One region of the Paenibacillus sp. P5_B5 genome, then DNA from elsewhere that is predicted to be linked to it. Evidence: predicted binding sites of a transcription regulator. Region 1 holds the regulator's gene; the other holds the start of a gene.
The links. The regulator LexA, encoded in region 1, represses DNA repair genes until DNA is damaged. The targets are predictions, from matches to a motif close to CGAACATATGTTCG.

Region 1 (7,901 bases):
AGGTGGGGGCCATGCTGGGCGCGACGCACAGCATGTACCAGGGCTTGTTCCTTGCCCCGCATATGGTGGGGCAAGCTGTTAAGGGCGCGGTGCTCGCCGCTGCCCTATTCGAGGGGCTCGGCTTCGAGACGAGCCCAGCATGGAATGAGGTGCGTACCGACCTCATTCAAGCAATTCGCTTCACGAGCGCTGAGCATCTCATTACGTTCGTGCAAGGCATCCAGCAAGCATCCGCTGTAGATGCGCATGTAGTACCCGTGCCTTGGGATATGCCGGGATATGAGCATCCAGTTATTATGGCTGCTGGAACCTTTATTCAAGGTGGTTCACTAGAGCTGTCAGCTGATGCGCCTATTCGTGAGCCATATATTGCGTATATGCAGGGCGGTTTAACCTATGCTCACGCCAAGTTTGGTGTGTTAACTGCGCTTCAAAACATGATTAATAATCATTTATTGTGAACTTATCTAACATATTATTGACATCCTTCGACCTAAGATATTACAATGTTAAATAGGGTAACAAGAAAAAACTTCTGAATCTAGTGTGAAGGAAGCATTTTCTTGAAGTTATCAAGCATTTTCGGAGTATAGAATCTATAAAATCTTGATAATCTAATAAACACGGGAGTGATTACTTTTGAGCGATGAGTTCCGCAGAAATATGGCACTCTTTCCGATTGGAATAGTAATGAAGTTGACAGACTTAACAGCACGTCAAATTCGCTATTACGAGCAAAATGAACTTGTTTTCCCAGTACGAACGTCAGGTAATCAGAGATTATATTCCTTCAACGACGTTACGAATCTTCTCCGAATTAAAGAATTGTTGGAGAAAGGTGTTAATATCGCTGGGATTAAACAAATGTTTACGACAGATAATCAGGATTCTGAACAGGGTACTGTTCTAGATGAACAAACCGAAGAAAAACGGAAAGAGCTAACTGAATTACAGTTGCGAAGCTTGCTTAAGCAGCAATTACTAGGTGCTAAACGCCCTGGTCAAGTGTCGCTTATTCAAGGCGAGTTGTCACGCTTTTATTCAAATTAAACAATTTCTAAATTAATTGAATAGGGTTTTCTTTTTGTGACAACATGATGTGAAATTTGTTCACATAGTGAAGCCGAGCGACCTATATATGATTATTTTTAATGTTTTCTTTCTATTTGAAGTATGATCAGGTTGCAGCTTGTCTGTAACTTAATTAAGTACATAAAAAACAAAAAGTGCGAGGTAGGCGCCTAGCTTACAATTACACCAAACATGTAGGAGGCAATCTGAAGTGAGTTACTCAAAAGAAGACATTCTTAGAATTGCGAAAGAAGAAAATGTAAGGTTTATTCGACTGCAGTTTACCGATTTACTAGGAACAATTAAGAACGTTGAGATTCCACTAAGTCAACTAGAGAAAGCCCTCGATAACAAAATGATGTTTGACGGGTCTTCAATTGAAGGTTATGTACGTATTGAAGAATCTGACATGTACTTATATCCTGACTTAAGCACTTGGGTTATTTTCCCTTGGGTTATGGAAAGTAAAGTTGCTAGATTAATCTGTGATGTTTATTTACCTAATGGTAATCCATTCCCTGGAGATCCTCGTGGAGTACTCAAAAGAGTTCTGAAAGAAGCAGAAGAAATGGGCTACTCAGCAATGAAAGTTGGTCCAGAACCAGAATTCTTCTTGTTTAAAACGGATGAGAAGGGTAACCCTACGCTTGAGCTTAATGACCAAGCTGGATACTTCGATCTAGCACCTACAGATCTTGGAGAAAATTGTCGTAGAGATATTGTTTTAACTTTAGAAGAAATGGGCTTTGAAATCGAAGCATCTCACCATGAGAATGCACCAGGTCAACATGAAATTGACTTCAAATATGCAGATGCAATTAAAGCTGCAGATCAAATTCAAACATTTAAATTAGTTGTCAAAACGATAGCTCGTCAACATGGTCTACATGCTACTTTCATGCCTAAGCCGATCTTCGGTGTAGCAGGTTCCGGTATGCATTGTCACCAATCGCTATTCAGTGGTAAAGACAACGTATTCTACGATGAGTCGGATAAGCTAGGTCTTAGTGAAACTGCTCGTCAGTATATGGCTGGTATGCTGTTCCATGCAAGAGCTTTTGCAGCTATTACAAATCCGACTGTTAACTCATATAAACGTCTTGTTCCTGGTTATGAAGCGCCTTGCTACGTTGCTTGGTCAGCATCAAACCGTTCGCCTATGATTCGTATTCCTTCGTCACGTGGTATAAGTACTCGTATTGAAGCTAGAAATCCCGATCCTGCAGCGAACCCATATCTTGCACTTGCTGTAATGCTTAAAGCAGGTCTTGATGGAATTAAGAAGCAAATGGTGCTTTCGGCTCCAACGGATCGCAACATTTATGTAATGACAGAAGAAGAAAGATATGCTGATGGAATTCCGAGCTTACCAGAAAACTTGAAAGAAGCTGTTGATGAACTTCGTAAGAGCGAAGTAATCTCTGAAGCACTTGGTGATCATGCACTAATTCATTTCTGCGAGCTTAAAGAAATTGAGTGGGATATGTTCCGTACACAAGTTCACGCTTGGGAACGCGAGCAATACATGACCACATTCTAATTACACAGCCCCTTGGCGCTCTAGGCGTTGAGGGTTTTTTATTCTCAGAATATGATACAATCTTACTATCAGATGAATGTATGATATAATAGTTTGCAATAATCAACTTGTGAGGTGCTACAAAATGGGAGTATATCAGTTTGCAGTAAACAATATTCGCGGAACTAAGATTAGCCTAGAAGAATTTAAAGGCAAAGTCATACTGATTGTTAATACAGCTAGTAAATGTGGCTTTACGCCTCAATATGCTGACTTACAGAAGTTATATGAGAAATATAAGGAGCAAGGACTTGTTCTATTGGGATTTCCATGTAATCAATTTGGTGAACAGGAGCCTGATTCGAACGAGGCGGTTGATGCATTTTGCCAATTAAACTATGGTGTGACTTTCCCTTTATTTGAAAAAATTGAAGTAAGAGGGTCTGATAAGCATCCCTTGTTTACATACTTAACGGAGCAAGCGCCTTTTGAAGGCTTTGATTTATCAAACCCAACTTCGAAGATGCTCAAAGCGATCTTAGAAGAGAAGTTCCCAGAAATTCTCGAAGGTAATGACGTGAAATGGAATTTCACTAAGTTTCTGATTAACCGTGAAGGTGATGTTGTCAAACGTTTTGAGTCATCAGTTTCTCCATTTGATTTAGAGTTAGATGTAGAAGCATTATTATAATTCATAAAGACGCTCCTTAATTTGATTATTTAGGGGGCGTCTCTTATTATTGAATTGTAACTAAGATGAGCTTGGAGGACAGAGTATGAACCAAGAAATAGAACGAAAATTTTTAGTACCAAACAAACCTAATGATTTAGAAATACTAAAAAAACAAGAAATTGAACAAACCTATCTAGCCCATAATGATACGGAGTCGATTCGTGTCCGCAGGATTGATCAGTCTAAATATACGATGACCTTCAAATCGGGTAGGGGATTAGTACGTGATGAGGTTGAATTTGCTATCAATGAAACGACGTACAATCAGCTCCTAAAGAACAGCCAATTGATTGCTCTTCGCAAAACAAGATTCAAAGTCCTGATCGATCACAATAAATTCGATTTGGATGTTTATCACAATACAAAAGAGTTAAACCTGATGACGATAGAAATTGAATTCGCAAGTGAAGAGGTCGCTGCACAATTTGCCCCGCCTACATGGTTTGGAAAAGAAGTTACTGGAGAGGCTGGATACATAAACCAGAACCTATGGGTAGAAATTCAAGATCACAAAACACTAAACTAAAAGATGTGATAATATGCTGAGTCATGCTAGCGTGGCTGTCAAACATAAAACGGTATGGCTGCTGAATAAATACTTTACTGGGGAGTCAATTGATTACAAGCAAATAATAGCCATTATTATCCCGATTCTAGTCGATCAAGCTTTCATCGTGTGTATGAGTATTCTTAATACAGCTATGATTAGCTCTTCTGGTGTTGCAGCGGTAAGTGCGGTGAGTATGGTCGACTCCTTGAATATATTCTTAATTAACGTATTCATTGCGGTTGCAACCGGTGGTACAGTAATAGTCGCACAATATAAAGGAAACGGTAATCAGAAGATGATGTCGAACGCTGCTGGCCAAGCTGTTTCAGCGGTCACGCTATTATCTGTGATAATTAGTTTGCTTGTGTTCGTCTTTCATGCACCAATCTTAAATTTGCTATTTGGTAATGCAGAGGTAGAAGTGTTTCAGAATGCTAAAGTCTACCTAATTGGTAGTTGTATTTCTTATCCATTGATAGCCCTATTTCAAGCTGTGAGCGGTGTACTCCGAGGTGCAGCTGAAACGAAAGCCTGCTTGGGACTATCTTTAATTATGAATCTGACCTTTTTGGGATTAAATATACTTTTTATAACTGTACTCGATATGGGCGTTCTGGGGCTTGTCATTTCAATGACACTATCAAGGGTATTAGGTGCGGCAACGTCCGTCATTTATTTGTTAAAATACAATCACACGCTAAGAGTTCGTATCAAGAGTGCTTTGAAGTTAGATTTTGCGATTCAAAAAAAGATTATGTTTATTGGGGTTCCATTTGCTGCTGAGCAGATGTTCTTCAATGGAGGGAAGCTATTAACACAAACCTTCATCGTTCAACTAGGGACAATGGCCATGACAGTCAGTGCGATCAGTGGTTCCATAGCCATGCTATTTCAAGTTGTGGCAAGTGCATTTAGCATTTCTGTCGTAACAGTTGTTGGACAATGCATGGGGAGAGGGAATGTGAAGGACGCCCGTAAATTTATTAAATCATTTCTTGGTCTGTCTTCGATATGCTTTGTCATCATAGGTGCTGTACTCATGCCTTTATTCCCGTTCTTGGTAGGCTTGTTCTCTCCACCAGATGAAATAGTCCCAACGATTTATACAATCATATTGATTACAGCTATTGCACAACCATTCCTGTGGTCAATTAGCTTTATCACGCCATCTGCTTTACGAGCAGCAGGGGATTCTAACTTTACCTCGATAACCTCTTTGCTTACGATGTGGCTATTCCGAGTCGTACTTGGTTACATTCTAGGGATTACATTAGGATATGGGATTATCGGCGTATGGGTAGCAATGGTTGCGGAGTGGGGTATACGTGGATTGATCTTCATGTTAAGGTTCAAAGGAGATAAGTGGCATAGACACAAGCTAATATAATCGCTTAATGTTGTTTTGTCGCTTACTGGAGTTTCGGATAATAAAAAAGATAAGAAAACGGCTGTCCAGATTAACTCTGTGACAGCCGTTTATTGTTTAATTATGGATCTTAATGATGGAGAATTTTATTGATGAATCTTGATGAAGGATTATTATTGAAGGATCAATGAAAATCTCTAAATAATCCAATGACCTTACCTAGAATCGTCACATTCCGTAGACGGATTGGCTCAAGAGCTGAGTTCTCAGGTTGTAAGCGAATGTGATCCTTCTCTTTGTAGAATGTTTTCACTGTAGCTTCATCATCCTCTGTCATGGCAACGACGATATCACCATTATCAGCCGATTGCTGTTGACGTACAATGACATAATCTCCGTTATTAATACCCACTTCGATCATCGAATCTCCAAGGACACTAAGCATGAATACTTTATCATCCTTGACGTAATGGTTCGGTAATGGGAAGTAATCTTCAATGTTCTCCGTTGCGGTTATTGGTACACCAGCAGTGACTTTACCAATTAAAGGCACACGTGATACAGATAAATTGAAATTCTCTGCACCCTTCGAACTTCCATCAGTTAAAATCTCAATTGCTCTAGGTTTAGTTGGATCTCGTCTAATTAACCCTTTCTTCTCAAGACGATCCAAATGTCCATGTACAGTAGAAGATGATGCAAGGCCGACAGCTTCGCCAATTTCACGAACAGATGGTGGATAGCCCTTGGATCTGACTTCAGTTTTAATAAAATCGAGAATGGCTAATTGGCGCTGTGACACTTTGCTCACGGGGTAGCCCTCCAGTATGTAATCATTTTCTAAAAGTATAACATAGAACCCAAGTTCGTACAAACATAAGTTCGAATATTTGATTGACACAAACAAATGTTCGTGTTAAATTACGAATAGAACAAATGTTTGGGTGGTGGAAAATGATGTATTTATCATGTCATGAGGACTATACATCGGGTTCTATGAAGAGAACCGTTAATCGAACTGTTAATTCATTGCAAGTAATTCAACAGAAGGTACAGCATCATAAGAAGCAAGGTAGATTCGTAATGCGAACAATGACACTTGTTATGCTGCTTAGTATTGCGATTCTGTTTGGGGCAATTGTCCATGTTTATGCATCGCAAGAACCAAGTCAAGATCGATACTCACAGACACATTCCTCCAATAATGCGAACTCGAACTCGTATTCAGATACATTAACTGTTGTTGTATACAGTGGTGATACGTTATGGTCAATCGCTGCAGAACATGCACCAAGTCAGATGGATAAGCGAACGTATATTAAGAAGCTCGTTGCAACGAACAACTTAACCTCCAACAACATACAAGAAGGACAAGTTCTTGAATTACCTAGATGATGACTATTTAAGCAAGACTAATGAGATGAGTAATGTTCGATTGAAACTATACAATAATGATTTATTACTCGACTGAAACAATGGGATATTTACTTTTTAAATGAAACAATAAGATAAGTAGTGTACATATGAAGGTTTTTATACTATTATTTGAATGATCCAATAAATCTAAATTCATAGTTCTCGAACTTGACAATGGCTTGTCTGAATGGCAAAGTATTAGTGATAATTACAACTAATGAACGGTCATTCAGGGAGGTTCAATCAACCAGATGCAAAAAACAATTGATCGCATTAATGAATTAGCACGTAAAGCGAAACTAGGAACCTTAACAGAGGAAGAAGTTGCTGAACGCGCTGAACTTCGCAAGAAGTATATTCGATCTGTCACAGGTCAAGTTAAGAATCATCTTGAGAATATCAAGTATGTGGATAAAGATGGGAATGTAATTCCAGAATCTGAATCGAAGGGAGAGCAAGGCAATGACAATTAAAGCTATTTTATTTGATTTAGATGATACGCTGTTGTGGGACGACAGAAGCGTACAAGAAGCGTTTCGTGTAACCTGTGAAGAGGCAGCTAAACAAGTAGCTGTTGATCCAGAGGAGCTTGAGCAGGCAGTTCGTAAAGAAGCTAGAGCGTTATATCAGACTTATGAGACATTCCCGTTTACGAAGAATATTGGGATCAATCCTTTTGAAGCCTTATGGGCGAATTTTACTGGCGGTGCAGATGAGAATTTCAGAAAGTTGCAAGCACTTGCTCCTACATACCGTACTGAAGCTTGGACACGTGGTCTGAAAGCTCTAGGTATTGATAATTCTGCTCTTGGGTATGAGCTTGGTGAGTTATTCCCAGTTGAACGTCGGAACCGTCCATACGTATATGAAGAAACATTTGCTGTGTTGAAGCAATTGAAAGAGGAATATACGTTACTTATGTTAACGAACGGAGCGCCAGATCTTCAACAGGAGAAAATTGATGGCGTACCTGAGCTAGCTGCCTATTTTGATCATATTGTTATATCAGGTGATTTCGGTAAAGGTAAACCTGATGAGTCTATTTTTGAATATGCGATGTCACTTCTGAACATTCACGCGAGTGAAGGCGTAATGATTGGGGATAAACTGACGACAGATATTCTTGGCTCTAACCGTGTTGGTATGCCTAATATGTGGATTAACCGTCGTGGACTTTCGCAAACAGGGGAGATTGTACCTCGATATGAAATTCAGGATCTAACACAAATACAAGAAATCATTCTAC
Region 2 (7,901 bases), on a different contig from region 1:
AGCAAGCGATGCTTGATCCTTAAGACTGCCGTCAAAGTCATCTCCACGGCAAGGCTTTAATCTCCGGCTAGGTACCAATAGGATAGCCTCTTGCAGAGCAGACCAAGATTCATGAGACAGTTCAATTAATTGCTTAGTTTCATTGAGCTCCTCCCGAAGAGTCTCCAAGTACGGATCTGGACCAAACGGTAACTCTGCGATTTGGATGGCTTGGTTTAATAAATCTGCAGCACCTTGTAATTCCAACTGAATAGATGCCACTAGTGTCTCCTGCCAGAACCGTAGTGGCCGTGAGTCATTCTGGTCTTCACTCCAATCAATGCTGAACTTAGCAGCTGTTTCGAGTAACCAATGATTCGGCCAAGGCTGACTTCGGGAGAGCTCGTACAATTGCAGTATAATCGAAATCAGCGGACCATCACCGCGATTGTTGCCAAAGCTCTCAACTAACTGCCAGAATGTAGAATCCTCGTCACTATTCTCATAATACTCCTCAAGCATATTCTCAAGCGTCTCTTGCTTAAGCAATTCATTTTCTGTCTCATTAGCAATTCGAAAACCAGGATCAAGCCTAATTAACGAATAATAGCGCTGGATAATTTCCATACAGAATGAATGCAATGTCGTCACTGATGCTCGTCCCATTAAGGCAAGTTGTTTACGCAGATGTATAGAATCTGGTGAACCTTCAAGCTTAAGCTGCAATGCCTCACGAATGCGCTCTTTCATCTCTGCAGCAGCTGCTTTAGTGAATGTAGCTACAAGTAACCGATCCACATCGATAGGTGCTGTTTCATCCGATATTCGACGTATAATACGTTCAACGAGCACAGCTGTTTTCCCTGATCCGGCAGCAGCGGCGACCAGCATATTGTTACCGTGTAAACTAATTGCGTCCCATTGCTGATCCGTCCACGTACTATCAGCTGGTTTGGCAACCTTCAAGAGTGTATTATTCAGTATCTCTTCCGTCATCACCCTAGTCCCCTTTCCGCTACTGCTCAGTATTGTCCGCTAGTGTAAATGCGGACTGCAGCGTAGCACCATCTAATTTCCTCCATGTCTGATATCCGTTCCCCGCTAGATTAGGCTCAAATTGACAAACGGATTTATAAGAACACTGATTGCATGCAGTATGATTACCCATACGATAAGGGTTAATCTGAACTTGCCCATCTGTAATCCCTGTTCCTATACGTTTGATCTGACTGCGAACGAACGAACGCATATGAGTCCACTCTTCATCAGTTGCTACGGAAGCATCTTTGCGGAATCCGCCATCCTTCGTATAGCCAACAGGCAGCCATTCAGATTTACCAGTTCCTTCACTTAACGTATGATCCATCTTACTAATAATATTGGAATCAGCATTCAGCATTCCCTTCATCCGGAAGCTCTTACGTAAATCCTGTGTTGCCTTCTCTGGCGTTGGTTTATTCTTGTTCAGAAGTAACGGGTCGTGCACATGGAAGTATAGTACACCTGCTGGTCTAGCTTCCGAGCCAAGCCATGTTTCAGAATGCGTAATCACAACATCAAGATAAGTCAGCATTTGTAAGGATATTCCGTAATAAACCTCAGATAGATCAAGTGCAGTAGACGATGATTTATAATCAATAATCCGAAGCAAGGGACCCTTCTCGGTATCTGCTCGATCCACGCGATCAATACGTCCGATAATTTCCATCAATGTTCCGTTATCAAGTCTAAATGTTAATGGTGGCAGTGTCTTGCCAGGGCCAAAATCAAGCTCTGTCGCATATGGTTTGAAATCCCCTTGACGTGATTGCTCAGACAGCATGACAGAAGCACGGCCAATCACATCACGCAGCTTATGAGCAACATGACGATATCGCTGTGTACTCAGGAGAATTTCACCAGGAAGCTTCGGTGTCATTAACTCAACCACTTGATCTGAGCGAATACGGCATTCCTCACCTGACAGCTCTCCCCAGTCCAATCCATCACGCATCAACCCTTGAGCAAATTCACTTAATGCAGCATGAAACAGTTGTCCAATATCAGGTGCTTCAAGCGCAAATATACGGCGTTCCTTAAGCCTTAATCCATGTGACACGAAATGAGAGAATGGACATGCAGCAAATCGTTCCATTCTGGATACGCTCGCTAATAAATGGTTTCCATATAATTCTCTACTTGTTTGATTTGGCATATCGGCTTCATCATTATCATATTGAAGTGCTTTGACTAATCCACTTAGCTTTAAGTTCCAGTCTTCTTTCGAGTGAAGCCAGTTATATACATGCCACCATAATGGGTGAATTGGTTCATTCGAAACAGCTCTTTTGAGTTGAACATTCAAATAGGCAAAAGCTTGCTTAGGATGAACTACATAAGCCAGCTGTTCCATCTCGGACATGACTGAAGAAGGCTCCGCAGCAATTTGTCTCACTTTCGTCTCCGGAAACATACGGTGTACTCGCCTGATGATTTCAGATGGCAATAAGCCCTTCCCTTCCTCATCCGCTAACGGAAAACTAAGCCACAGACACTTACTTGGCGTTGCTAGAGCATTATAGATAATAAATTGCTCATCCAGCAGCTTCCTTCTTGCACTCTCTGCCATGCTAACACCAGAAAGAACTAATGATTCACGTTCTCTCTCTGATAGTAGACCATCCTCTGTTAATCTTTTCGGCATCACGCCTTCATTCACACCAAGAATAAATGCATGTGTAACAGCTCCTGATCTCGTGCGATCTGGTGTACCAATCAAGACTTCATCAAGTGAGGGCGGTACAAGTCCCATCGAAATACTGTCAAAACCTGTATCAAGCAGGGAAGCGAATAAATCAGTAGACACAGTCTGGTCTCCTAGCATTTCGACTAACTGATCCAGTACATCCATGACTCTATTCCACATTTGCATATGTTCTTTGGACTTTTCGGGGTTACCTTCTTCAGCGCTTAATATACTCCAATACTCAAGTCGCTCTGGTGCATGGACATGAACAAGCAGCTCGTATAAAGCCTCAACCTGTCCTTGAACATGACTTGCTTGCTTAAGCTTATTGGCAAACAATTTGAGTGGTTCTGCAACCCAATTGCGTGCAACATGTATTCGGTGTAAGTGCTCAATCTCTGTACTATTTGCAGTGTCAGTGCCTTCTAGTGACATTCGCTCACGAAACGTCCACTCTTTATCACTCGTCCATCTGCTTCCCTTAATTCCAAAAGCAAGAACGTAATTTTCTAGCACATCCATTTCACGCCTTAAAACACGATCTTCTTGATCCTTCCCCCAAGGCAGAAGGAAATCCGTTTTCGCACAGCGAAATACGGCATCATAATGCCAATTATGCAGAATAGTCTCAAGTGCTGAGCGGATGAATTCAATGAGAGGATGATGGAGTACGGATCTTTTGTGATCAAGGAAAAAAGGAATGTCATAATCCGTTAATGCAGTAGATAGGAGATCACCATAGTCCTCCATATTTCGCACCATCACCGCTAAATCGCGCCATCTAACCCCTTCTTCACGAGCAAGACGCAGCATTTCCCTGCATACACCATCCACTTCTGCTCTGCGGTTTGCACTAGATGCTAGGATAATCTGTGATTGCTGAGGAACTGAATCATCTCCTGAAGGTTGATCCGCCTGATGATAAACATATCGCTTACCACTGCTAGCTTGTCCAAACTGCTGCTCAAGTGCCGCAAGCATAGGACTTCCCATAAACCGGTTATTTGCCTTGTCGTCCAAAAGAATAACGGTTCCTTCTGGTAATCCAATTTCAGCTAATCTTCTCTGTAACTCCTGCATCGTCCTTGCGGTCGGGTGGAACAAGTCAAGCTCATTCAAAGAGTCGTGAGTATCATAAGATCGATCGAGTGTAAGGGCCACTGTAACTTCCTTACAACGAATCATCAACCTTTCTACTACTGCTAGCTCTTGCGGGGTAAAGCCATGAAAGCCATCAATCCATATACGTGCTGAAGCGAGCCACTCTGAACCAGCAATCTGGTCGATCATCAGGGTTAGCACATCTTCTCCATCTAAATATTGCTGCGCTAGATGCTTCTCAAAGTCATCATAGATCATCGTTAGATCTTGCAGCTTCATGCCAAGTGATTGCGAGAATGCATGTGTAGTTTCGCCTTGCTGTACACGGTCACGAAGCATGTCCGGCAGCATGGCATAGCGCTTCCACTCTGTAAACAGCTGGCCCATGCGATCCATAATCCCTTGCTGCTGGTAAGTTCCTTTAAAGAAACTAAGCGCATCCTGTCGTTCATATAGAACACGATGAAGCAATAGCTGCTTCCCAATTTCATCAATCGGTACGCGAGCCGTTCCGCCTTCCTCCTGCATCACACGAAGCGCCAGACGATGAAAGCTAAGCGCTTGCGCCCTTATCATTCCACCTAAACCTGGAGTTGAAACGATTTCCTTCTCCATCTGATGCGTTGCTTGTTGTGGAACAAGCAGAATAAGTGGACTGCCATCTGGCTCCTCTACGAGCAATTCACGGATTTCTTCCAAGCAGTAGCGACTTTTGCCACTCCCTGCTCGTCCAATGACAAATTTGACAGACATCTGGCAGACTCCCCCTTTTCAATAAGCTAATAAGATATAAACAAATCCTACACATTCTTTGTGTAAGCCGATTAAACGAAAGTAGTTTTATTTTAACATACGAGCTCATCTACTGATTATTTTGGATATAATTCACTCTTTATGATAGCACATACGTTCGATTTACTAAACAAAAAAACTGTTCCAGGCGGAAGAATATCCTTCTGCCTGGAACAGCCCTGATGTCTCTTTGCTTATTTATCCTCTACTACGCACCTCAAAGATAGCAAACTTCAAATAATTACCTTCATCAACACCTAAGATACGTGGATGATCTTTACCCGCAGCTCGGAATTCAATCAATCGGAGCACTTTGCGTGCATCAGTTGCAGCCGCATGGATTGTTTCTAGGAATAGCTCTGGCTTCATATGATAAGAACAGCTCGCTGTAACTAAATAACCGCCTTCGTTAACGAGCTTCATTCCTTGTAGATTAATATCTTTATATCCACGGCAGGCACCTTCAACCGCGCCCCTTGTCTTAGCAAAAGCTGGCGGATCTAGAATGACTACATCCCATGTACGACTACTGCTAATTGGTTTAGAGGTATCGATTTTGCCAGTTGCTGCATCAGCTCGGCGCTTCCGATCTTCAACGCCTTTAACCTGCTCACGTAAATAATCAAAAGCATCAGCTACAACAAATTCCACACGCTCCTGAAATCCATTCAGCTCTACATTACGACGAGCGCTCTCAATAGCATGCTCTGAAATGTCGAGACAGGTGACTTTCTTAGCACCATGCTTGCATGCGTTCAATGTGAAAGATCCCGTATGTGAGAAGCACTCAAGTACCGTTGCTCCGTCCCAGTATGGGAACGAGACAACTTTATCGTTCGAATTAACCGGGAGAAGCTTACGTACTCCATCCTCTGATTCTACCTCTCTCAGCTCAATCCCACTGCGTTTCCCCCAGCCCTTCATGAGTGGTGCAATTGCAGCACGGTTCTCCCTCTGATCAAAGAAATATCCTGTTTTTTGACCTTCGATGACGTCCACTTCAAGCTTTAAGCCATTCTCTGTCACTTGTACATGCTGAGGACAATCTCCATATAGCACACCTTTAACTTCTTCAAGACCTTCTAGCTTACGGATACTTACATCACTGCGTTCATAGATCCCCTTTGGTTGAAATACTTCGACAAGTGCCTCTGTTATTTGGTCACGTCTTACATCCATGCCAAGCGTCAATATTTGAACGACGAGAACATCATCAAATTTATCGACAATCAATCCAGGAAGAAAATCAGCTTCGCCAAATACAGCCCGATAAGAGCTCTCTCCAGCAACAAACCGCTCACGATGCTCTAAGCAACGACGAAATCGTTCTACAAAGAACGCCGTGTCTGTATCTGTTAAAGGCTCGTACGCCATAATACGTACGGTAATTTGGGACTGCGCATTATAGTATCCCGATGCCAAATACATGCCGACATGATTATGAATAGACACGATCGTTCCCGGCTCTGGATTACCTTCTACTCGTTCGATTTCTGAAGCATAAACCCATGGATGACTACCTTCTAATCGACGTTTGCGATTCTTATGTAAGTAAACTGCTGACATACAACATCTCCTTAAGTGTTTGATGAATATCGTCATTATGATCTGGCTTGAAATATAAAGAAGTCAAACTGTCTCTTTTTGCCCCGATTCATTGGTCATGCTTGTCTCATGTCATTCATATAGTAATGAATAATGTCTTATAAGCCTTAATAAAGGAGATCATTCATGTTTAACGCTATTATTGTGCCAATATTAATTGGACTTGCCTTATTCTTAATGGGTATGAAAATGATGGAATGGGCGATGCACGCATGGGCGGGGCCATCGCTGAACAAATGGATGGATCGACTAACAAAGACACCGCTTCATGGTATGGCCGCTGGCACAGCACTGACTGCGCTGCTCCAAAGCTCCTCTGCGATTACCGTGATCACTATCGGCTTCGTCAATGCGGGCTTGCTGAGATTCTCGCAAACGCTCGGCATTATCTTAGGCACGAACATCGGCACAACCCTAACGACAGAGCTAATCGGTGCGAGCCTAGGCAACGTCGGTATGCCGCTGCTGCTTACAGCGACAAGTGTATGGCTGGCTTCGCTGCTGATCCCGGGTGAAGCAGCGGCAGAACAAACAGGCAGCTGGCTTCGCCATGCACGCTGCGGATCTGCTGCGGCAGCTGGCTTCGCGCTGGTCCTGCTCGGCATCCAAACCATGCAGACCATTGGCCCCGCCTTAGAGGCACGCGGGCTGTTCGCATGGTTTGCCGAGCAATCCGGCAGCGGCTTGCTGTGGGCTGTACTCGCGGGCGTTGTCGTCACAGCGCTCATCCACTCCTCCGCCGCTGTCATTGCGCTCGCAATGGGTCTTGCAGCTTCCGGCAGCCTATCGCCCGAGCTTGGCGTCGCTGTTACCTTAGGTGCCAATATCGGCACCTGCATTACAGCTTGGCTAGCCTCCATTGGCGGAACACGCGCAGCTACGTTGGTAGCCTGGGCGCATATTGCACTTAATATTGGAGGCGTCCTGCTATTCTACCCGTTCATAACAGAGCTCACAACGATTGCTTCTTGGTTCAGCGACCTTCCCGCCGTACAAATCGCACATGCGCAGACCATCTTCAATGTAAGCAGTTCCCTACTTGCATTGCCGCTCTGCTACCTGCCCTACTGGAATCGAACCAAGATTCCCCCATTGCAGGTATAGGTGCAAAACTTATCCTTTCTTATTCACTAAAGAAAGGATTTCACTACGCCTGGTGCGTCATGAAATCCTCCTCTTTCCTATTATTTATTGATTTACAGCAATTGCTGGCTGCACGACTTCGATAAGCTTACCTTTACACACATTCACACCAGCTTCTAGAAGTTTAACGCGACATAGCTTACCAGCTAATTCCGGGCTGCCCTCAAAAGCAATATGCAAATAATTATCGGAATATCCAAGAAGTTGCCCCTTGGCTACTAACTCTTTACTTGTATGCTCTGGAATTACCTCGAACGTACCTCCAACGAATTGCTCTGCATAAGCTAGCTGCATCCGCTCGGATAGATCAATTACTTGATGAACACGATCATTCTTCACTTCTTCATCAATCTGATCTTCCATACGTGCAGCTGGTGTACCCGTACGTCGAGAATAAGGGAATACATGCATTTCGGAGAACTGCATCTCTTCCATAAACTTCAATCCTTCTTGGAACATTTCATCTGTTTCACCTGGGAAACCAACAATCACATCTGTTGTGATGCCCACGTCAGGCAGTGCTTGACGAATGAGCTCAATCTTACGAGCAAATTCA

Region 2: the regulator LexA is predicted to act here: its motif matches at 4,705-4,718, upstream of addB (helicase-exonuclease AddAB subunit AddB).

What each region holds. Positions count from the first base shown of each region.
Region 1 covers NZ_JBFULK010000001.1:460,501-468,401, forward strand. Annotated here, with positions in the region: gene AC1DOK_RS02305 (methionine gamma-lyase family protein) at 1-461, shown strand, start outside; gene AC1DOK_RS02310 (MerR family transcriptional regulator) at 640-1,050, shown strand; gene glnA (type I glutamate--ammonia ligase) at 1,283-2,611, shown strand; gene AC1DOK_RS02320 (glutathione peroxidase) at 2,736-3,281, shown strand; gene AC1DOK_RS02325 (CYTH domain-containing protein) at 3,367-3,849, shown strand; gene AC1DOK_RS02330 (MATE family efflux transporter) at 3,863-5,260, shown strand; gene lexA (transcriptional repressor LexA) at 5,424-6,050, opposite strand; gene AC1DOK_RS02340 (LysM peptidoglycan-binding domain-containing protein) at 6,197-6,634, shown strand; gene AC1DOK_RS02345 (DUF896 domain-containing protein) at 6,907-7,128, shown strand; gene AC1DOK_RS02350 (HAD family hydrolase) at 7,118-7,901, shown strand, end outside.
Region 2 covers NZ_JBFULK010000010.1:120,213-128,113, reverse strand. Annotated here, with positions in the region: gene addA (helicase-exonuclease AddAB subunit AddA) at 1-975, opposite strand, end outside; gene addB (helicase-exonuclease AddAB subunit AddB) at 995-4,558, opposite strand; gene AC1DOK_RS14730 (class I SAM-dependent rRNA methyltransferase) at 4,796-6,163, opposite strand; gene AC1DOK_RS14725 (Na/Pi cotransporter family protein) at 6,329-7,306, shown strand; gene mtaB (tRNA (N(6)-L-threonylcarbamoyladenosine(37)-C(2))-methylthiotransferase MtaB) at 7,391-7,901, opposite strand, start outside.